One region of the Thalassotalea atypica genome, then DNA from elsewhere that is predicted to be linked to it. Evidence: predicted binding sites of a transcription regulator. Region 1 holds the regulator's gene; the other holds the start of a gene.
What was found. The regulator LexA, encoded in region 1, represses DNA repair genes until DNA is damaged. The targets are predictions, from matches to a motif close to TACTGTATNNNNATACAGTA.
Positions count from the first base shown of each region.

Region 2: the regulator LexA is predicted to act here: its motif matches at 2,028-2,047, upstream of recA (recombinase RecA).

Region 1 covers NZ_AP027364.1:250,378-262,771, reverse strand. Annotated here, with positions in the region: gene QUE03_RS01155 (redox-active disulfide-containing membrane protein) at 1-25, opposite strand, end outside; gene QUE03_RS01150 (SURF1 family protein) at 30-800, opposite strand; gene QUE03_RS01145 (DUF2909 domain-containing protein) at 846-1,055, shown strand; gene QUE03_RS01140 (cytochrome c oxidase subunit 3) at 1,303-2,187, opposite strand; gene QUE03_RS01135 (cytochrome c oxidase assembly protein) at 2,219-2,761, opposite strand; gene ctaD (cytochrome c oxidase subunit I) at 2,802-4,397, opposite strand; gene coxB (cytochrome c oxidase subunit II) at 4,410-5,957, opposite strand; gene lexA (transcriptional repressor LexA) at 6,392-7,006, opposite strand; gene QUE03_RS01115 (alpha/beta hydrolase family protein) at 7,114-9,072, opposite strand; gene QUE03_RS01110 (NAD-dependent epimerase/dehydratase family protein) at 9,189-10,211, opposite strand; gene tviB (Vi polysaccharide biosynthesis UDP-N-acetylglucosamine C-6 dehydrogenase TviB) at 10,229-11,506, opposite strand; gene QUE03_RS01100 (right-handed parallel beta-helix repeat-containing protein) at 11,585-12,394, opposite strand, start outside.
Region 2 covers NZ_AP027364.1:3,730,300-3,742,693, reverse strand. Annotated here, with positions in the region: gene mutS (DNA mismatch repair protein MutS) at 1-1,757, opposite strand, end outside; gene recA (recombinase RecA) at 2,095-3,117, shown strand; gene QUE03_RS16980 (methyl-accepting chemotaxis protein) at 3,241-4,779, opposite strand; gene QUE03_RS16975 (hypothetical protein) at 5,355-6,434, shown strand; gene dolP (division/outer membrane stress-associated lipid-binding lipoprotein) at 6,510-7,082, opposite strand; gene QUE03_RS16965 (phosphoheptose isomerase) at 7,085-7,675, opposite strand; gene QUE03_RS16960 (YraN family protein) at 7,693-8,067, opposite strand; gene QUE03_RS16955 (penicillin-binding protein activator) at 8,051-9,853, opposite strand; gene rsmI (16S rRNA (cytidine(1402)-2'-O)-methyltransferase) at 9,997-10,833, shown strand; gene QUE03_RS16945 (hypothetical protein) at 10,852-11,235, shown strand; gene QUE03_RS16940 (amidohydrolase family protein) at 11,378-12,394, shown strand, end outside.

The sequences.
Region 1 (12,394 bases):
GTGAAAGGTTATCGGAAGAATCCATACTGCTAGGCCTTATTATTGTTATTTTTTAAAGAAGTATCATTATTATTGGTTTTTATCGCAGCCCAAATCATTAGGAGTAGCCAAGCAATTGCTAGACTAAACCATTGAAATGCATACCCCCAATGTTTCTCGGGTGGCATAACTACAGGTTGCCAGTTTTTTTCATATCCTATCTGTTCAGTTTTATCTAAGAACACAGCAAAGGGCAAGAGTTGTTTATTAATTAAACCTGAGAATTTATCTATTTCTATTTGTTGTACGCGCAATGGCCAATCGAATTGACCAAAATTTTGCTCTGCGAGCATCACACCAACGTCAATAAATCGGATATTACCGGTCAATTTCATTGACCCTGTGATTGGTGTGACATCAGGTAGGGTGTTTCGATCTCTGCTGCCTAACACCCAACCTAGGTTGACAAGCAGTGTGTAGGGTTCATGATTGAATACTTGATATACTTTGTAACCTAACTGCCCTTTGTTAGGCTGATTATCCAGCAAAAATAAGATTTCTGGTTCAAAATATCCATCAAGAAGGACAGGCAAATCATTAAGTTGTTCTTCGCCTTGATCAGCATTTTGCATCAACTGCGAGAGTGACAGTGCGTTATCTGTTTGCAACTCTACAATACGCGACAACCGCTGCTCTTTTTCAATTGCTCGCGTGCTTTGCCACATTCCTAACTTGATTAATAACGAAAAGACAAGCAAGGTTATAACAACCCATACCCAGTTAACCGACTGGCGCACTAAAGCGAATGCAGAACGGTTCAAAGCGTATGCACCGCATCATAAGAATTAAAATTAAGAGGAAGCGATATGCTGGTTAAAATTATCATCGTCGGGCTATTAGGTTTTATGATTTACAACTTATTTAAGGCACTGGTGATTATGAATAAGAACGATCCTGATAAACCGCCAATGTCTCAGTTTATCGGCCGACGCGTGATGACATCGGTGGCGATCGTACTACTGCTATTACTTGGTATTCTGACCGGCGTTATTACCCCTAATCCACGCCCTTATTAATGCTCGGCTTTACAAATTAAGCTTTGAGTTATTTTCACTCCGTAGATTGGATAAAGGCAAAGAAGAGGTGCGCAGCATATAAATATATGCGAGCACCTCTGATTCTGAGTTAATATTATTCATTCTATAGTTTAATGGTTTGTAGCTAAGTTAGTTCGCATGAAAACGAAGAGGATGCGCACAGCATATAAGTATATGTGAGCACATCCGATAATGTATTCATGCTAAATAACGACGATAGAAATCATTAAATGATGTAGACGAATACAAACAGTAATACCCATACCACGTCAACAAAATGCCAGTACCAACTAGCAGCCTGAAACGCAAAGTGATTTTTTGGGGTAAAGTGCCCTTTAAATACTCGCACCAACATGACAATTAACATGATGGTACCTAGCGTAACGTGCATACCATGGAAGCCCGTTAGCATGTAGAAGGTATTACCATAAATGCCACTGTCTAAATACAACCTCATTTCATCTGCATAACCATGGGCATACTCTAGACCTTGGCAATACAAGAAGACTAAGCCTAATAATACGGTCAAGCCTAACCAAAACTTGAGCTGTGGGCGCTTATCTTGCTCTAACGCCACGTGTGCAAAATGCGCAGTAACTGATGAAGTCAGTAGCAAGATGGTGTTAATTAAAGGTAGACCATACCAACCCATGCCTGTTGTCGTCGTGCCATCTGGCGTCTTAATTAGAGGCCAAGTTGCAGTAAACTCAGGCCATAGCACTTCGCCAGTCATCACGTTATTGCCAGCGCCGTCTAACCAAGGCACGGAGAACGTTCTAGCATAGAGAAGTGCGCCGAAAAACGCGGCGAAAAACATCACTTCAGAAAAGATAAACCAGCTCATTCCTTGCTTGAATGAATTATCCATCTGATGACTATATTTACCCGACATCGATTCGTTGATGACGTTGCTAAACCAGCCAAATACCATATATATAATCACGGCAATACCGGCAATTAATACCCAACCGCCCCAGCCTGCTTCTTCACTTGCTAAGGTTGAGACGTATTGTCCTGCGCCTATCGCAATTAAGAATAAGCCAATAGCACCTATAATCGGCCAGTGACTTTGCGCAGGTACGTAATAAGATTCATATTCTTTTGTAGTCATTACTCTTTCCCTACATTCGGTTATTTACAACTTATGATTCAACTTTGCCTGTGATGTCATACAAGGTATATGACAGCGTTAGCTCAGAGATATGATCAGGCAATTCAGGATCTACATAAAATTGCAGAGCCATTTCAACATCTTCATTTGCTTTGAGAGGCTGTTGATTAAAGCAAAAGCATTCTATTTTTTGAAAATACAATGCTGCTTGGCCCGGAGAGACTGAGGGTACAGCCTGTCCAATAATATCTCTTACTGATTCATTTTTAGCGTAAAATTTAACCAGTTTCATTTCACCGGGATGCACTTCAACCTCGTTTACCATTGGTTCGAACTGCCATGGAATACCTTTAGCGGTGCGGCTAATAAACTGCACTCTTATTGTGCGCGTTTCATCAACCCCATCAGCCGTATACGTTGCCGCACTATCAGCTGTTTTCCCATTTAACCCAGTAATATCACAAAACACATCATAAAGAGGAACTAAAGCAAATCCGAACCCAAACATAGCAAATACGATCAGTACTAACTTTTTCGCGGTTTTTTCTTTATTTTGTTTTAGTTGCTCAGTCATATGCTCTCTTAATTTTTATTTTAACGATGACACCTAAAATCTAATCGACTTTAGGTGGTGTTTCGAATGTGTGATATGGCGCAGGACTAGGTACAGTCCATTCTAACCCTTCTGCACCATCCCAAGGTTTCGCTGCAGCTTTCTCGCCTCCCTTAATACATTTAATCACCAGCACTAAGAAAATTAATTGAGAAATGCCAAATGCAAAGCCGCCAATGCTGACCCACTTGTTAAAGTCAGCAAATTGCAATGCGTAATCCGGAATACGACGTGGCATGCCAGCTAATCCTAAGAAGTGCATAGGGAAGAACAAGAGGTTTACCGAAATTAGTGAACACCAAAAATGCCACTTACTTAACGTATCGTTGTACATATAACCCGTCCACTTAGGTAGCCAGTAATAAGCCCCTGCATAGATAGAAAATAACGCACCTGTAACCAATACATAATGGAAATGGGCAACAACAAAGTAAGTATCGTGATATTGAAAATCAACTGGCGTTAAAGCCAACATTAGTCCTGAAAAACCACCTATTGTGAACAAGATTACAAAAGCAATAGAGAACAGCATTGGTGTTTCGAACGATAATGCACCGCGCCACATTGTAGCGACCCAGTTAAAGACCTTAACCCCTGTTGGAACAGCAATTAGCATGGTGCAATACATGAAGAATAATTCACCAAACAGCGGCATACCTGTAGTAAACATATGGTGAGCCCATACAATAAACGACAAGAAGGCAATTGAAGCGGTTGCATAAACCATTGAACTATAACCAAACAGTTTCTTACGAGAAAACGCTGGAATGGTTGTCGATACAATACCAAACGCTGGCAAAATCATGATGTACACTTCAGGATGTCCAAAGAACCAGAAAATATGCTGGAACATTACAGGATCACCACCACCGGCGGCATCAAAAAAGCTGGTACCAAAATAGGTATCAGTTAATACCATAGTCACCGTACCGGCGAGTACGGGCATCACCGCTATTAGTAAATAGGCCGTGATAAAGAAGGTCCAGACAAACAATGGCATCTTCATGTACGTCATACCCGGTGCGCGCATATTCATGATAGTAACTACGATATTGATTGCGCCCATGATTGATGAAATACCCATGATATGAACAGCAAACACAAAGAATGCAGTACTACCATTACTGTAGGTTGTGGATAATGGTGCGTAGAAGGTCCAACCAAAGTTAGGCGCGCCACTTTCCATAAAGAAAGACGCTAATAAAATGGTGAACGCAAACGGTAAAATCCAAAAGCTCCAATTGTTCAGTCTTGGTAATGCCATATCTGGCGCACCTACCATCATAGGTAGCATCCAGTTAGCCAAACCTGTAAACGCCGGCATAATAGCGCCAAAAACCATGATCAAACCGTGAACAGTGGTCATTTGGTTGAAAAAGTCTGGCTCGATAATTTGCAGACCCGGTTGGAACAATTCAGCGCGTATTACCATCGCCATTGCCCCACCCGTTAAAAACATAATAAATGAGAACCACAAATACATTGAACCAATGTCTTTATGGTTAGTGGTATATAGCCAGCGTTTAATGCCTGTCATTTTATGATCATGATGATCGTCATGCTGGTGCTCTGAGTCGTTAATAACGTCAGTTGTCATACTAATTCCTCCCTACTTCGCACTTGCAGCATCAATATCTGCTGGCTGGACTAAATCACCGGTATTATTACCCCAAGCATTTCGCTCATAGGTGATAACTGCGGCAATGTCTGTTTTGCTTAATTGGCCCTTAAATGCAGCCATTGCTGGATTTTTACTACTGCCATTTAAAACCATATCAATATGAGCAGTAACATCACCCGTGATGATTGGGCTGCCAATTAATGATGGAAATGCCGGAGGTAGCCCAGCACCTGTAGGTTGGTGACATGCAACACATGCTGTCATATACACCTGTTCGCCTTTCGCCATCAATTCATCCATGCTATATGTTCTGGACAAATCTTCACTTGGTTCAGCTTGTGCTTCAACGGCTGCCTTTACTTCTTCAACTACGGCCATAGACTCTGCTTTTGGCATCGCACCAGCAACAGTATTTACATCCGATGCTTGTACTAAATCTCCCGTGTCATTACCCCAAGCATTACGCTCGTAGGTCACGACCGCTGCGATCTCTTTTAACGAAAGCTGCTTACCATAGCCTTGCATCCCTGTACCGGCTTTCCCGTTAAAGACCATATCAATATGCTCTGATACAGGGCCGGTAGTTGCAATAGGACTGCCTTTAAGCGCAGGGAACGCCGGCGGTAAACCTTGACCTGAAGGCTGGTGGCACGCAGCACAATAAGCGGTGTAAGTGGTTTCACCCAATTGCATCAACTCGTCTTTTGACATAGATGCATTAAGTGATTGTGCTTCAGCTTCTTTTGCCTTAGCAATTAATTGCTCTTGTTCAACTAGCCATGCAGCGTAGCCAGCTTCAGATTTAACTTCAACCACTACTGGCATATAGCCGTGATCTTTACCACAAAGCTCTGCACACTGACCACGATAGACACCTGGCTGATCAACAATGGTCCATGCTTCATTGATAAAGCCAGGGTTTGCATCTTGCTTCACCGCAAAAGCAGGTACCCACCAAGAGTGAATAACATCATCTGAAGTGATTAAGAATCTCACTTTTTTATTGACTGGAATAACGAGATGCTTATCAACTTCAAGCAGGTAATTTTCCCCTTTTTCAGTTGATTGACCATCGAGGTTGTCGTATTGGTCGCGAGGGGTAGAGAGAACAGAATAGAATTCAATGTCTTGATCGAAATACTTATAGTGCCATTTCCATTGAGAGCCGGTGACTTGTATGGTGATATCTGAATTGTCATTATTCTCCATCTCAATCAATGTGCTTGTGGCAGGAACCGCCATCGCAATGAGAATAACAATTGGTATTGCCGTCCAAAGTATTTCAACTTTCGTACTTTCATGAAAATCAGCAGGCTTTACCCCTTTCGATTTACGATGAAATGCCATCGACCAAAACATAGCACCAAAGACTATGACACCTATAGCTGTACAAATGTACAATGCCAGCATATGAAGATCATATACTTCCTTACTTACCGCAGTTACGCCTTCAGTAAGGTTTAACTCCATCTCGGCCCAAGCTGAACTGGAAAGCAAACTCCCCAACAACAGCCAACCTAGGTTACGTCTTTTCACTCGACATCTCCTCTACCCTTTTTAACACAGAAACAGAAAAACAGAGCGAAAGATACAGCTTTCCGCAGGGCGTAATTTCTGTTTAATTTTGGTTGAAATTGTGATGTAAGATGAGATTAGCGCACTCACATCTATTCTTATTATTTATGTTTATTTTCCACTCTAGAATTACTTAATTTTTATACAAGGTCTAGTGTTTTGTTGATTCAAGTCAAAGTTTTTCCTTATAAAACATATGAGTAAAAACTCTAACGAAGATAGAGTTAAAGCTCAAAAAACAGACGCAGCCTGTATCTTTATTGACCAGGAAGATTCTAAGAGGAAGAGATAGTGAGGAAGAAAATAAAACTTTAGAAAAAGAAAAATAATAAAAAAGGGCTTTAAAATAAGCCCTTTTAATGGTTAAAAAACAACCAAGCGCTGTGATTAATACATTACATCCAATCGGCTGCTCTGATCACCCCAACAGCAATACCTTCAACATTGAAGTGCTGGTTAGCTAAATCCACTTTAATCGGTGAAAAATCTTCATTTTCAGCATGCAAATATACGATATTTCCATCGCGTTTAAATCGTTTGACAGTGACATCCTCTTCAACTCGCGCGACGATCACTTGACCATTTTTAACATCAGTTGTTTGGTGAACCGCAAGGAGATCACCATCTAGAATGCCTATATCCTTCATGCTTTCGCCATTTACCCGCAGTAAATAATCTGCTGCTGGATGGAACATATTGCCATCAATTTTATAATGTTCTTCTACATGTTCTTGAGCAAGAATAGGCTCACCGGCTGCAACGCGGCCAATAAGTGGAATACCTTCAGCCTCTATAAATTCTTCTGCTAAACGAATACCTCTAGAGGTGCCGGGCAGCATTTCAATATACCCTTTTTTAGCCAGCGCTTTTAAGTGTTCTTCCGCTGCATTAGCGGATTTAAAACCAAAAAAATCAGCTATTTCAGCACGCGTTGGCGGCATACCTGTTTCGGAAATTTTATCTTTAATCAGATCAAATATTTGTGACTGACGCGTGGTAAGTGCTTTCATCCTGAGCCTGTTATTTTATACAGCATTACTGTCAGTATATACAGGCCCATGATAAGTGCAAGCACTTCGTTAGAGTTTAATTGTCGTTATCGTTTCAAAGTAGGTCATTAATGGCCCACTTCTGTATTCAACTTACTATTTTCATCGATATGAGTATTGATAAATTTTAGCGATTCAAATAAGAATTTATTTCGTGATTGCCCCTTTGATAACCAGTGGTCTTCACCTTCTAGTTCAATAAACTTGCTATCTTTGTCCCCTAGTGAGACCAATTTCTTGTAAAACTTCTTAGATTGAAATAGTGGAACAACAGTATCTTCAGTCCCATGCATAAGCAGTACCGGTAACGTCTTTTTTGAAACGAGATGAAATGGAGATATTTTGTGTAGATCTTCAAACGCCGTTTTACCTATGTTTTTGCGCCAGTAGCTAAAACCTGATTTTTGTTCCTTAGCATGCAAATACATATCACCTAAATTACTAACGCCAGCAAATGAGACGGCGCACTGATAAAGCTTGTATTTTACGGTTGCGCTGAAAAGTGCAACATATCCTCCGTAACTGCTACCCACCACACATATTCTTTTGGGATCGACAAGCCCTGCTTCAATTAATGAATGAACACCTTCGTCAATATCATCCTGCATCCGTTTGCCCCATTCACCATGACCGCTTCTCTTAAATTTTTTGCCGTAGCCAGCAGAGCCGCGATAATTGGGCTGAAACACGGCAAACCCCTCTGAAGCATAAAATTGTCTGATCCAATCAAAGCTCATCACGTCCCGCATTTCTGGTCCTCCATGTGGAAGAACGATTAATGGTGGCTTTTGTGCGTCACCTGCAGGCATTGTCAAAAAACTATGGATCTCGACATCATCAGATGTTTTATATCGATAACTTTTAACATGGCCTAATGCGGATTTGTCCTTTATGGGGAAGCCTTCCGCAAGGGGCTGTATGCTGCCGGCTTTTCTATCATATAAGGTAAAGCGTTCTGGGTATTTTTCACCTGACAGGTAGATAATAAATCGCTCTTTATTTCGGTCATAAGAGGTAATATCAATCTGTGCATGCTGATAAGTTGCCTTTAAATCTGCCTGCACTTGCGCTAGTTGCTGGTCAAAGTAGTAGTATTCTGGATAGTCTTCAAATGACACAACCCCCACAACTTGCTGGTTATGATAATCCCAAATAGTATCTTCGATATCATAGGGTGCATTTTCTATCACAACTTCCGACTGGCCTACCACACCCTGTTCTACCTTCGCTTTCACTAAAATGGCTAAGTCATCATACTGCCAATAATAAATGGTTTTTCTGTCAGGGCTCATATTGACGATGACGGGCTTAAAGTTCTCTTCCTTACCGCCTTTTATCGTGGTTAATCGAATGAAATCATGCTCTAAATCGCTACGGTAAAAATTGACCCATTTGTCTTTCTCCCCTAGGTATCTTTGATAGCTATAGACCTCACCATTATCATCAGTCAGCCAGTCTTCTGCATTATGCTCTTCAAATATTCTTTCATGGTCGCCATCTGATAAGTCAATCCTATAAAGCGCATTCAAGTGCCGATAGGGAAATGTCACTAATATGTGCTCTTCATCATTTGGCAGCTTACTGACTAACGTAGGCGAGCCAATATACTTTCTAAAGCTATTCCCTTTAAACAACCAAGTCACTTGATTCGATTTAACATCTAAAATGCCTTTACGATGCATAGTAAAAGTCTCAAAGTCGCCTGGAGAATATTGTGTGGTTGATAATGACAGTAAAAGATGCTGATCACTCACCCAAGTGAAATGTCGTATTTCAGCTTCCTTCATGCCGAACACTTGTGGTTTCGCTTTACTGGTCAATGATTGGCTGACTATGGCGTATTTACCATTCATATCACGCATGTAAGCAAAGTGATTGCCAGACGGTGAAATTTGAACTTGAGAAACAAGCGGTAGACGCCCAAAAACATCCGCATTGTCAGCAAAAGTCATAGTAGGCATTACGCACATTAGCAATAATAGCACGAGGTTTTTCATCATCACTCCATGATAATTGTAAAATTCCATTTGTTTCATTATTGACGAAATCATTTATAAATCAATAACTTTTTTAAAATACACTGGCATGTATTCAGACATAAAAAAAGCGTCTTAATGACGCTTCTCAAATTTTAGAATGCAAACTACTCTACATTATTCAAATACCAGGGCATTGCTTCTTCTATGCCCTGTTGAATTCGAAACGTAGGATCGTATCCCAATTTAGTTTTAGCTTTTGAGACATCTGCTTGTGAGTGGCGCACATCTCCCGCTCTAAAATCACGGTACTGAGCTTCTTTTTCTACGGCAACACCATTTGAACCTAATGCTGATTTTATCGAAAAATATAGATCGTTAAGTGTGGTTCTATCACCAACAGCAACATTATAAACTTCGGCTTTGACATCATCAGATGCCGTCGCCGCAAGAAGATTCATTTGTACCGTATTGTCGATATAGCAAAAATCTCTGCTAGTTTCGCCGTCACCATTAATAAACACTTGCTCGCCTTTAATCATCGCAGCTGTCCATTTAGGGATTACTGCCGCATAGGCGCCATCTGGGTCTTGTCGACGACCAAACACATTGAAGTAACGTAGACCTATGCATTTGAAACCATAAGTGCGGCTATAGACGTCAGCGTAAAGCTCATTAACGTACTTAGTTACCGCATACGGTGATAACGGGTTACCAATGTTTTCTTCAATTTTAGGCAATGCCGGATGATCACCATACGTTGAACTACTTGCTGCATAAACAAAGCTACTTACTTCATTTTGTTTAGCTGCTTCTAGCATATTCAAAAAACCGGTCACATTCGCAGAATTGGTTGTAATTGGATCGGCTATTGAACGAGGTACCGAGCCTAAAGCCGCTTGATGAAGCACGTAGTCGACTTCTTGAGTTGCTTTCAAGCAGGTATCAAGATCGCGGATATCGCCTTCTATGAAGGTAAACTTTTGCCATTGTTTGTCAGAGACTAAGCCTTTTACTTCATCTAAATTTTTCTGATAACCAGTAGCAAAATTATCTAAGCCAATAACTTTCTGATTTAACCTTAGCAAGGTTTCTAACAAGTTAGAGCCTATAAATCCGGCTACCCCCGTCACTAACCATGTTTTAGGCTGTGAGCTTAATGAGCCCCTGATCTGTTCAAATTTATTCACAATTATTCCTAGGCCAATTACAGGCGCATATCAACGCTGTCTTTAGGTAAAATACACTTTAAATCATAAAGCACATGAGTCTTTTTACCGAATCTATGTATTGCCTCTATGCCCATCTCTTTAAACTGATTGTGAGCAACGGCCATGATAATCGCATCATAATTATCAGGTTTAGGATTAGGTGTTAACTTGATGCCATATTCTTCTTGCGCTTCTTCACACGCACAAAGAGGGTCTACAACATCCACATTAACATTATATTCTTTAAGCTCTTCAACGATATCAATCACTTTGGTATTACGTAAGTCAGGGCAATTTTCTTTAAACGTTAACCCCATTACCAACACTTTTGATTGCTCCACTTGGATGCGTTTTTTAAGCATACCTTTTACTAATTCAGACACGACGTAATGTGCCATACCGTCGTTTAGTCGACGTCCCGCAAGTATCATTTCAGGATGATAGCCAACCGCTTGCGCTTTATGGGTTAAATAGTAAGGGTCAACACCAATACAGTGACCGCCCACTAATCCCGGTCTAAAGGGTAAGAAATTCCACTTTGTACCAGCAGCTTCTAGAACTTCGAGAGTATCAATGTCTAGACGATTGAAGATAATTGATAACTCGTTAATGAGCGCAATATTAACGTCACGCTGTGTATTTTCTATGACTTTAGCAGCCTCAGCCACTTTTATGGAGGACGCTTTGTAAGTACCTGCGGTAATTATTGAGGCATATAGCGCATCTATTTTATCGGCAATTTCTGGCGTTGAGCCGGACGTCACTTTTAAAATACTTGGGAGGCGATGAGTTTTATCACCTGGATTTATTCGCTCAGGTGAGTAACCTGCAAAGAAGTCCTGATTAAGTGTTAATCCAGATACCGCTTCAAGGATTGGCACGCAAGTTTCTTCAGTCGCGCCAGGGTACACGGTAGATTCATAAACAACGGTTGAGCCTTTTCCAATCACAGAGCCTAGCATTTCTGATGCTTTGATTAGAGGCGTTAAGTCTGGTTGGCGATGCGCATCAATAGGCGTTGGTACAGTGACAATATAAAAATCACAGGATCTTAGCTCTTCAACATTGCTCGCATACGTCAGTTGCGACGCCTGCTTTAATTCTTCTGTTTCTACTTCAAGCGTTCTGTCAAATCCATCATTAAGCTCTTGAACTCGGCTAGCGTTGATATCAAACCCTATCGTTTGATACTTTTTGCCAAACTCAACTGCTAGAGGTAAGCCTACATAACCTAGGCCAATAATTGCAATTTTTACATTTTCAGAAAAACTCATCGACTTCTTTATCCTTAAAGTGAATTTAAACATTCATTCACATTATTGTTACACAAGGGTATTACAAACCAAACAATTTTATTCGATGATATTATCATCAACAGTTATAGTTGCTCCATCTCTTGCTTTGACGCGTCCTTCAATAACATTGCCGCGAATCTCTGCACTACTTTGCTCAAAACGCACGTCAACGCCTAAACTTGAGCGGATAGCATTATTTTCTATTAGCGTATTGTAAGATTTATTAAGGTAAATGCCGACATCGTTTACACAATTCAAAATAGTATTGTTGCGCATTACACCATCGGTGTGCTCGTATTCACATTTTTTATCTGCACAAAACTGCCCACCAGTTCCTCCATTGCCGAATGATAGACCAATTCTGACGTCCATTGGTGACGTATGTGGGACACGCCACTCACACATCACCACATTATTTTCAAAAATTCCTCCTATACCACCACCTTTCATGTAGGCTCCGTAAGTCGTCCCAAACCCTTTCTTGCCATACTTACCAAAATCTGCAATAAAGTTATTTTTGACGATCACATAGTTACCACCAACAAGATCTATCGGGCTAGCAGGACTGTGCGTATTACGCTTCCATTCATTGTAAATATCGTTGTTCAGAATCAGTAAATTATCTGGGTATTCAATTTTTCCTTGCGCATTAGGCTTACCATTCGATTTAATATGTGAATTGAAATTAATAAATTTATTGTTCTTTATTTGTATATTATCGGCATCACCCACGATATGTATTGCGTGCTCAATTGAACCATCCTTGCCTTTAACCCCTTTAAATATCAAGTTCTCTATACGCCAGTTCTTTCCTTGAATTAGTAAACCTTCAACTGAATTAGAACGTAATACTGCATCCCCTAGCGT
Region 2 (12,394 bases), 910 kb from region 1:
CCACTTTCAATGTTAATGCCTTTTTCATCAACAATTATCGGCTTAACATAACTCAGTGTTTCTGCGCGCTCAGCCAAGTTGTTTAGTACATCCAGTTCAGCAATGGCGTCTGCAAGTTGCTGAAGATCTACTAAGTGCGGTAATACTTGATCAAATAGCTGTTCATATAAACGCTTTTCAAGGGCTAAGAACTTGCTTTGTGCGCTTAATACAGTTTCTTCGTGTGCTTTTAGCTCTTCGGTGATAAAGCGCTCGTTGTTCTTTAGTGTTTGACGACGTATATACTCGTTAGGTACTTGTCCTGCTTGTGCCTTGCTCACTTCAATAAAGAACCCGTGTACTTTGTTATAGCCCACTTTTAAGGTAGGAATGCCGGTACGCTCTTTTTCTTTTTGTTCAATTTGCTCTAAAAAGTTAGTGGCGCCTTGGCTTAAATCTCTTAGAACATCTAATTCTTCATGGTAGCCCGGTGCGATTACCCCGCCATCACGGATCAATACAGGTGGATTATCAATAATCGCTGATTCTAGCAACTGTTGAACATCTGTCATTGGCAAGGTGTGCTGAGCAATTTCCGTCAAGTGCTCGCCTTGAGCTTGTGTCAATAATTCTTGCAGGTGCGGTAGTTGCTGTAAGGCGTTACGTAATCGGGCGAAATCTCTAGGACGAGCAGAGCGCAAGGCAATACGTGCCACGATGCGTTCAATATCACCAATGCCTTTAAGGCAACTGTGTAATTCAAACGATAGCTCATCTTGAATGACAGACGAAATCGCATTTTGGCGTTGGTGCAGCACATTGATATCGCGCAGAGGAAAATGCAGCCAGCGTTTTAACAAACGAGAACCCATGGCTGTCGCTGTTTTATCTAACACGGAGGCTAGTGTGTTTTCGAAGCCACCTTGCAGGTTTTGAGTAAGCTCTAGGTTACGACGTGTTGCAGCATCTAAAATCACGCCACGCTGAGAAGATTCGCAAATTATTGAGCGAATATGCGGTAAGGCGCTTCGTTGACTGTCTTGCACATATTGAAATAAGCAACCAGCAGCAGAAATACCACGTACTTTATCAGCGACACCAAACCCAGCTAATTCTTTTGTGCCAAATTGCTTGTTGAGTAATTTTGTCGCGGTATCGAACTCAAATTCCCACTCAGGACGACGACGTAAACCTTTGTAGTTATCCAATAGTTGTGGACAGGACAAATTTTCAGGGTATAGAAGTTCCGCTGGCGACAGTCGTTGCAATTCTGCTTGTAGTTGTTCTTGTGATTGTGGCTCTGTAATCACAAAGCGGCCACTGGTCATGTCTAAATACGATAAGCCAAATCCCTGCTTGGTTTCGCAAATAGCTACAATTAAGTTGTCTTGCCTATCGTTTAGCAACGCTTCATCGCTGACAGTCCCCGGCGTTACTATACGTACAACTTTACGTTCTACCGGCCCTTTACTTGTCGCTGGATCGCCGACTTGTTCACATATGGCAACCGACTCGCCAAGTTGAACTAACTTAGCCAAGTAAGTTTCCACCGCGTGATAGGGTACGCCGGCCATAGGAATGGCATTGCCACCACTTTTTCCTCTAGCAGTAAGGGAAATATCCATTAAATCTGATGCTTTTTTTGCATCATCAAAAAACAACTCGTAAAAATCACCCATGCGATAGAACACCAAGATATTGGGAAATTCTGCCTTTATGGTGAGGTATTGACGCATCATTGGGGTGTGAGCTGATAAATCTGGAGTTGCTTTAGTCATCGATTATTTTAGCGCTGTGAATGAGGGATAAATTAATGCGTTGATTATGCCATAAGGGAATGACAGGTACTCAATTATTTTTATCAAAATACGCTAGAAAAAAACTACTGTACAAATTGTGCTATTGACGTCTTCTTTCCAAAGTATAACTTTTTGATGTGATTTTTGAAAAAGTTATCGAGTCCAATTTTTCCCTTTTATATCAATGGCTAAAAAGTATCGTCAATTGAAAAAACTCTGTGGAATAAAAAAAATTATAAAAAAACTTGATACTGTACGGTCATACAGTATACTTGCAATCATTGAAACGAAGTTAACAAATTATCCGGAGCGATAAATGGACGATAATAAAGAAAAAGCACTCTCTGCTGCCCTTAGTCAAATTGAACGTCAATTTGGTAAAGGCTCAATCATGAAATTAGGTGAAAACCGCAGCATGGATGTTGAAACGATTTCGACAGGTTCATTAGGACTAGACATTGCACTAGGTGCTGGCGGTTTACCAATGGGGCGTGTTGTTGAAATTTACGGTCCAGAATCCAGTGGTAAAACAACGCTAACGTTAGAAGTTATCGCTGAAGCGCAACGTAACGGTAAAGTCTGTGCATTCGTTGATGCTGAGCATGCCTTAGACCCAATCTATGCCGAAAAACTTGGTGTAAACATCAATGAGCTTTTGGTTTCTCAACCGGATACTGGTGAGCAAGCGCTAGAGATTTGTGACATGTTAACTCGCTCAGGCGCGGTTGATGTGATTGTTGTTGACTCGGTTGCGGCATTAACACCAAAAGCAGAAATCGAAGGTGATATGGGTGATTCACATATGGGTCTTCAAGCACGTATGTTGTCACAAGCAATGCGTAAGCTAACGGGTAACTTGAAACAATCGAATACTATGATGATTTTCATCAACCAAATACGTATGAAAATTGGTGTGATGTTTGGTAACCCAGAAACAACTACTGGTGGTAATGCATTAAAATTCTATGCTTCTGTTCGTCTAGATATCCGACGTATTGGCGCGGTTAAACAGGGCGATGAAATTGTCGGCAATGAAACTCGTGTTAAAGTGGTTAAAAATAAAATTGCTCCTCCTTTTAAACAGGTTGAGTTCCAAATCTTGTATGGTGAAGGCATTAACAGCTTAGGTGAATTAATTGACCTAGGCGTACAAAACAAAATGGTTGAGAAGGCCGGCGCTTGGTATAGCTACAATGGCGACAGAATTGGCCAAGGCAAAGCCAATGCTACTAAGTACTTGAAAGAACACCCGGAAATGGCGAAAGAAATTGATGACCGCTTACGTGAAATATTTTTAAATAAAGCATCAAGTAATCAAGCTGAAGCGGTTACTGAATAAGCGCTCTTAAAAGAAGAATTCTAATATTAAAACACCGACGAAATGTCGGTGTTTTTGTTTAGCCATTCAACAAGATTCAGGGATAGATCATGTGGCGACAATCTTCCTTCAGTCATTTCAATCTTAAAACTGTGATACTAACCCTTTTTGCTCATGAAGGCGTTTAAGTAAATTGTCACTTAGACTAACTGCTTCACGGCCATGCTCTTCACTTTTTGCTGACATGTCACTCACAGTAACGATATTTTGATTGACCTGTTCAGCAACAACCGACTGTTCCTCAACAGCGGTCGCTATTTGTATGTTAATGTTTGCAATTTCATTCACTTCGTTATTGATTTTTGACAGTGAATTCCCTGTTTCTTCAGCAAGCCCTACACACACTTTTGACAGCTCATTACCGCGAGTCATTGCGCTCGTGGCAAGCTCTGACTCATTTCTTAATTGAGTGAGTAATTTGCTGATTTCCTCTGTCGATTGTTGAGTACGCATTGCAAGCGCTCTTACTTCTTCAGCAACAACCGCAAATCCTCGTCCTTGTTCGCCGGCTCGCGCTGCTTCAATCGCTGCATTTAGTGCTAATAAGTTGGTTTGATCAGCAATACTGCTGATTTCACTTAAAACAGTTTCGATTGCTTGGCTACCGTTAGTTAAGTGATTTATTGCCGCGTCTACTTCTGTTAGTTGACTGGAAAGCTCATTAATTGAATCTACAGTTTTTGCAACAACAGACTGCCCGCTTTGGCTAATGTCTAGCCCTTGCTGAGACGATTGAGAGGCCAGTGTGACCACTTGAGCTATTTCTTGTATGGTTGAAGACATTTGGCTAATAGCTGTGGCAATTTGCTCGGTTTGTGCGCGTTGTTCGCCTAAAATATTTGCGACATCGCTACCGCGGTTTGCAGACTGGCTTGCGGTATCAACTATGGACTCAGAATCATCACTGACTCTGCCTACGATAGCTTTAATTTCTGCATTTTTCTTTTGAAGTGCGAGATTTATAGCGCCGATGTCGTCATTGTTGTCTGAATATAGGTAACTCATTAATGGGTTATCAAAGATCTTTTTTGCATTACTGACGACGACTTTATACTTCATGCGCCATTGATAAAAAAACAGACTACTCACTAATGACACGGAACATAAAGGGATACTTGCTAAAAGGTTACTCCCCATAAAAATAAGCATGCCTGATAACACTACCATTAGTAGTAACGCTATTTGGAGCCATGCAGTAATATCCGTTTGAAATTTCAGTTGTAGAGGTGGCTTATTTTGATTCAGTTGCGCATAGAGTTTTTCGGCACGTGATATTAACTCTCGGTCCGGTAGCGTACGAACGGACTGATATTCGTGTATTTGACCAGACTCGTCTTTTATCGGGGTAACAAACGCATTAACCCAATAATAATTCCCGTTTTTACATCGGTTTTTGACGGGACCCATCCAAGATTCGCCTGCTCTAATTGTTTCCCACATATTTTTAAAGGCAGCCTTAGGCATTTCGGGATGGCGTACCATATTGTGTGGGTTGCCCTTCATTTCTTCTAAAGAAAACCCTGCAATATTGCAAAAACTTTTGTTTGCGTACTTTATATTACTGTCTAAATCTGTCGTTGATAGTAATATTTCATGATCTGAAAATAGTTCTTCTTTGCTCATCTAAAACCTCTCAATATACCTCCATGTAATACCCCTTAACTTACATCTATTGATCGAGCAATAATCCTTTCAAATTAATCAATAGCACTAATAATATATTGTTTTAAATCATTAATATGAGAGTCGTTTTATAGCTGTCAGTACATAGTATAGGACACCATATTCAATCTCGTTAGGTTGATACAGACTTGTTACTCTTAAATGGTATAAACCAATCCATTAAACGCGTATTTCTGAACATTGGTATTTTACATAGCGATTGTCAGTCCATATACCGCGTAAATGTATGCGTTGACATTTTTAATAGCTATTAGTTACTAACTTCAAAGTGTAGCGAACTTAATTCTTTGATTTATAAAAGTAAGGTTAAATTTAAGAACCGTACGCAACAAATCTTTCATTAGTTGGGGAGAGAACAAAGGGATTGAAACAGAGATAGCTTTTTAGAGTGTCAATAACAATGGACAAGGGCTATATGTAAGGTAAAAACAAAAATAATAAAAAACTACTTATTTGTTATTATTTTACTTATGATTGCGCAGCTTTTTGTGACATACCTAACTAAAAAGAGTCCAATGAAGAACGTTCTAATTCTATTTTTATCGATTATTGCTTTATCCGGTTGCGATGCAATTCAAACACCAATAGCAGAGAGTAATTACCAATCGGCGCTGTCTTCAGGAAATTTAACTGAACAACTGCGTTTTATTGATGAGCTTTCAAGTTTAGATATCGAGACCTATGGTGACCTTGCTGCACAAAAAGAAAAATTATTACCTTTTCTTTTACAGATAATGGATAAACCGAAAAACCTTACGGGTATAAGTGATGATACTCTAAAGGAGATTATCAAATTCTCACCGAATAATTCATCCTTTAGTTTTATTCGTAAATATATATCAGATAAAGAAAAGCTGGCTAGTGTGATAAAGGAAAATTTAGCTGCCCTTGCGCAAGAAAAGCAATTTTTAGTCGATAAAATGAAAACGACACCCAGCCACGTTAACACTTACGAAACTAATATGAAGCTTGAACATATTAAGCCTTATTTATTGCTCTCTCAGTACATCCGATCCTTCAATAGTGTCCATGGTGATAAAAGTTTAAATGGTTTTCAAATCGAAGCCATAGCGAAAAACTTTGCTACGCAATTTCAGCTAAATGAACAAGTTATTACGTCAATCGTCGCATTAAATGCCATTACGACAAATGACAATGTTATCGATAAAAAAGCATATTCTGAGGAAAATAAGGATATTGCTCAAGTACTGCTATGGCTTTACAAAAAGCAACTCATTGCCGCGTTTCAGCATATGAGTGAACAAAATAAGTACTTATTGTCATTGTTAAGTAATCAATTAGGACGACAAAGTTTAGATGAGGTCTGGTCAAAGAAAGTTGAGCCGGTAGCAAAAAAAATAGTGATGCAAAGTAAAGAAAGTCATTTAAATGTTATGAACATGATGTCTGCTCACCTAGCGAAGATGTCAAAGGAATATCCTCGCTTTAGTCATATATATCTGGAAAATGACCGGCTTGAAAAATTGATGTTGTCGCTAGTATGGCCTTCCGATGGCTTAGCAAACTTTGAACAGACATCAAAAGCCAATATCAAAGCTTTATGGCTAGCGATAGATAAAAAACAACAGTTATAAATTTGTCGCTTTATGCTCATTTGTAGATATAAAAAAGGCCTCTTTTGAGGCCTTTTTTATATCTACAAATGAGCATTATTTTACATACTCAAAAGCTTTAATGACACGGTTTACACCACTGATATTGCGAGCAACATTAACTGCTTCTGTTGCTTCCTGTTCGGTGACTAATCCCATTAAGAATACTTCTGCATTTTCAGTGACAACTTTAATGTTAGTAGCATCAAGGTTGTCGTTGCCAAACAAGGCCGTTTTTACTTTTGAGGTGAGCCATAAGTCATTACTTTTAGTGGTGACTGAGATTTCATTACCAATTCGTACTTGGTTATGAATCTGCTCCACACCGTTGACAGCTTTAAGGATCTTGATTGCTTCATCACGTAAGTAGGTATTCGGGGTTTGGCCGACGAGTAAAATTGAGCCATTAACTGCCGTGATCTGCAAGTTCGCGTTTTCTTTTAACCCTTGGTGCTCCGCTAAACGGGCATAACCTACGATTTCAATTTGTTGATCATCAATTTGAGTGCCTACGGTACGATTATCTGAGGCAACAGATGCGCCGCCAACAACCCCGACAACAGCGGCAGCAACACAACCTTGAAGTAGTGAGATAATAGCTAGCGAAGCGGCAAGCTTAGTGAACTTCATTGTTAGCAGTCTCCTTCAGGGAATAATGTTGTATCAATGATTTCACACAAACAATGAATAGCAAGTAAGTGCACTTCCTGAATACGAGCCGTTCTTGCATGTGGGACTCTAATTTCAACGTCGTTCTCACCTAATAAGCCAGCAATATCACCACCATCTCGACCTGTCAGGGCAATGATCGGCATATCACGTGCCACGGCTGCTTCAATAGCTTTGATGACATTTTTTGAATTACCACTAGTAGAAATGGCAAGTAACACATCGCCAGCGTTACCTAAGGCACGAATTTGCTTCGAAAACACTTCATCATAGCTGTAGTCATTAGCGATAGATGTAATTGTTGAGCTGTCTGTAGTCAGTGCAATTGCTGGTAAGCTTGGGCGTTCTGTTTCATATCGGTTGAGCAATTCTGCTGAAAAGTGCTGCGCGTCACCGGCAGAGCCACCATTACCACAGGATAGTATTTTTTTCTCACCTAATAAGGCTTGCACCATAACCATGCCTGCTTGTTCGATAGGGACAGCTAAAGCTTCACTCGCGGCGATTTTTGTTTGAATGCTTTCGGTAAAATTGCTTTTGATCCGATCTAACATAAACGATAAGACTCCATTTAGAAGGCGTTTTTCAGCCAGGTTATTTGAGGTTGTGTTAAATCACCTTGTAAGGCGACTACATCAAAACGACATGCGGTATTATATTCATTTAATTGTGACTGTTGGAAATAAAAACCAGCACAAAGTTTCAATTTTTGCTGTTTTTTTGCGGACACTGCAGAAATAGCCCCGCCATAGCCAGCAGATTTACGATATTTAACTTCAACAAACACTATGATGTCATTTTCTTGCATGATGAGATCAATCTCCCCATGACGAGAATGAAAGTTTTTGGAGAGTATGCTGAGTCCTTGTTGTTGGAGATAGGTTGCCGCCATGTGCTCGGTCATATCTCCTTTCGCTTTAGTGGTAAATTTATCTATCCATGACAATTTCTTGTACTCGCGACTTTTGGTAACGTCCCCACAATATACTGCGAGTAAGAACATTATTCGACTCTAGTTTCAAAATTCCCGTTTGGCCGTAGTGCCGAACGTATTTGCGTTGTTGCATATGCGGTATGATGTCAATCAAAGCAACGCTGTCATAACCCATGGCAAATATACCCTGAAGGCTATCACTGCGATTCGGAAACAGTGAGTTGGTTAAGTTAAACAAGGCACGGTTTTGTTGTTTACTGGGTAACATCCAAGGCATTTCGGTGAATGTGAGACCTGTTAAATCTCGTGTTTCACTTTCATCTGTTCTCGCACTATGACTGCGAGAGCTAGCATAGATAGGAATCGCATCGGCGAATGGACTGATACTGACATCAATGTATGGTTTTAGTAGACGAGTTTGCACAGGAGAACCGATGATGTATATCATATCGACGTCTCGTCTATTTCTTGCCTCTGCTTTAATCGTTTGTTTAATGCGTGAGTCAATGCCATTGATCCTGTCTTGGCTCTTATCGACATCTAAACTCGATTTCAAATTTTCTTGCATCTTTTTGCCTTGAGCAAAAGAGATGTTTTCAATGTTCTTGCCCGATAACCGATACCATTCTTTAGAAAAAGCCTGAGCGATACGTTGGCTGACTTTATCTTCATGTACCATTAACAACGGGTGTAGATAATTCTTTTTGGCCAAACTCGCTGCGGCTTGTATTGCTTCATCTTCTGGTCGCATCGATATCGCGCTTTGATGAGCTTTCAGTTCAATGTTAGTTGGTAGGTTTAACAGCAATGAGGGTATTTCAATAGTCTCAATAGATAAAAAACGGTTAACATGCTGACGAAGCAATGGCCCAATAATGAACTCAATGTCTTTTTCATTTAGCGTTTGTTCAAGCGTCTCCCAATCGAGCGAATTAGCGTCGATAAAATGGAACTGTTTGCTTTTGTCTTGTTGATAGGCCGCCAATATGCCTTGCTGTGCCGCTTCGCCCGCGCTCATCTGTTTACCGGATAGCGGCAATATTACAGCAATACGCAATGCACTAGTTATATCAAGATGACCTTCGTTTAAAATCTGCTGAACAACAGTCTGTGCAGGATGTACCGGGAATTGTTTTTGCCATTGCGCTAAATAGCGCTCAAACTGCGCCTCTTTAGCGCCAAAGCGCCTAGCGTATGATGAAAGTCTTGCCCAGCCATTCATTAGTGGTGGATTAGTTCGTATCAATTGTTGGAGCTGCCAATGTGCCAGTTGATTGATTTGCAACCAAATAACTTGGCTGTCTTGTTCACTCGCATCAGGGTTCATTGCAAAAGCATGTAATTTGGCAGACAAAGCTTCTACGGGATGAGCCAGTGCAGATTGAACTGACTCTAACAATTGATAATAACGGAGCTGATGTGTAAGTTCATTCGCTTGTACAAGCTCTGCTGCGCTAGTCAGTTGATTAAGGGACATACTAAGCTGTGTCATTTCAAACAAAGCTTGTGCTTTAACGAGCCTTGCTCGATAACTTAATTCTGGATTTTCAAGCAAGGGTTGAATTTGATTGGCTAACCACAAGGCTTTTTGATTGTCACCTTCAACGATAAATTGCTCACTACCTTGCAATAATAGGGGCAAGGCTTGCTCGCTGGATAACAGCTTTGCTTGTTCAACATAAGATTGTGCGGAAGGGGCATCATCTTGCGTTGGAATATCAGGAGAACCTTTGACTATCTCTGCAGGTATAGTGGTCACCGGTTTTTGGCCTGCACAATTTATTAGCAAAAAGGACATGATTGTCACAAAAAAGGCTTTTTTTAGTGATTTTAGGTTAAATTGTTGCTTCACCAGCGATAAATCCGTGCGTTGATTAGGTTGTTTATAATAAACTTCATCTACTCGAGTCTCAACATACAGAACGCATAATGTCATCACAAGTGATTGAAGCAGGTACTTTATATATTGTCGCCACACCAATTGGAAATTTGGGCGATATTACGCAACGAGCCTTAGACATACTGGCGGGCGTGGATGTAATAGCCTGTGAAGATACCCGTCATACGCAAAAACTACTGTCTCACTTCACGATCAAAAATAACACCATGTCACTGCACGATCACAACGAGCGACAACGACAAGATCAAATAGCCTCTATGTTGACTGAAGGAAAAAGCATTGCACTCGTGTCTGATGCAGGTACGCCACTGATCAGCGATCCTGGATTTCATATTGTGAAGCATTTACGTCAACAAGAATTAAATGTTGTACCTATTCCAGGGGCGTGTGCTGCAATCGCCGCTTTGTCAGTGTCAGGACTACCGACTGATCGTTTTACCTTTGAAGGTTTTTTACCTTCGAAGTCAGGTGCTAGGAAAACCGTATTGAGCGCGCTGGAAAATGAAACACGAACCATGGTGTTTTATGATGCGCCAAGGCGCGCTTTAGATACCGTTGAAGATATTGTTTCGGTGTTAGGTGGAGACAGACATGTAGCCATCGCGCGAGAACTCACTAAAACATTTGAGACAGTACATTCTGATAGCGCTGAAAATTTAAAAACTTGGCTAGCTCAAGATCCAAATCAGTTAAAAGGTGAAATGGTTTTAATGATTGAAGGGGCAAAAAAAGACACTGAGTCGATTTCACCTGAAGCACAAGCAACATTGAAATTGCTTGTTGCTGAACTACCTCCTAAAAAAGCTTGCGCAATCACTGCAGAAATATATAGTTTAAAGAAGAAAGCCTTATATGACTTAGCGTTATCTTTAAAGTAGCTGTAATAAGGATACAAGATGTTAGAGCATGGTGAATCTTTCGTTGCCTTAGCCGACGATGTCATAATCAGTCGGTTAAAGGGCAGTTTCAATGAAGTAGGCTGCAAAGCCTACACTCGAAAGGTTAGAGAAATAGTCATAGAGTTAGATCAAGCGCCGTTCGCCATGCTTATTGATGATCTAGAGCTAGAAGGAGGGACTCCTGAAGCCTATGCTGCACTGGATGAACACAATGTTTGGATTAATACTCAACATATAGTTGCAAAAGCACTTTTGGTTCACTCTAATCTTCAAAAAGAACTGACATTAAAACATTCTCCCGCCTTATTGACTCAAAATATTGAGTTTTTCATGGACAGGCAACAGGCTTTGGATTGGCTAAAGCAAGAGTTAGCGAAATAGCCTCATTTGCTATAGTGAACAGCGCTTGTAAGTAACGTGCAGCTGCATGGTTCTTATAAGATTTCTCACATTCGCGTTTCGCTTATTGTTGGCTACACTGTAACCCTAATGAATTAATAATAATTACATTAGGTTAACTCGCATGAAATTCGGACATACTTTACTTCTTGTCATTCCATTATTACTTATCGCGCCACTCGTTATCGCTGCAGAGCAGTCAGTTACGAATATTATCTACACCGAAAAAGGCTTGGCTGGTAAGCAAGTCATGAAAAAATTGTCGAATACTGAATACGAAGCCAATATCGATGTACGATGGAATAATCGTATTTATCAGGTCGATGAGAAAGTAACACTCAATCAACAGGGCGAATTGATCAAATACAAATCAACAGGACTTTCCCCATTTGGTGCGCCTATCAATGAGAAATATCATTGGGAAGATGGCTATGGCACATGGTCGAGTAACAAAGAAGATGGCCGGCTAAAAACTGATAGTTCACTGTTTTACCTCCCTGCGAATAGTGCGGGAACTGTAGATAATTTAACGGTACAAGCAATGCTTAAGTCAATGTCTAATTCTGTTGATTTAATTCCATCGGGGACGGCAAGGTTAACCAAACTCAAAACCTTTGTTATCGACAATGGCGAGCACAAAGAATCTGTTTCACTTTACGCCATTGGCGGGCTTGGCTTTACGCCTGATTTTAGTTGGTACGATAGTGAAGGCAATTTTTTTGCAAAAGACATCTCCGGTTTCCTGCGCATCATCAGAGACGGCTATTCAATTGAAAAATTTAATGAACTTCGCGATATTCAAAACGATGCTGAGCAGGAATATTTAGAAAATATTGCGGATAAACTTAGCCACTCATACTCCAGTTTGTTAATTCAAAATGCACAGGTGATTGACGTTATCAACGCCAAAAAGCTACCGAAAACGGATGTACTGTTAAGAAATGGCAAGATCGCTAAAGTTGGCGTTAACTTGTCGGTAAGTAAGGACACGCCTGTTATTGATGGTAAGGGGAAAACCTTGTTGCCTGGTTTGTGGGATATGCATGGTCATTTAAGTAAAAATGATGGACTGCTCAATATTGCTGCTGGCGTGACAAATGTTCGTGATATTGGCAATAGTCACGACAACATCATGGAAGTA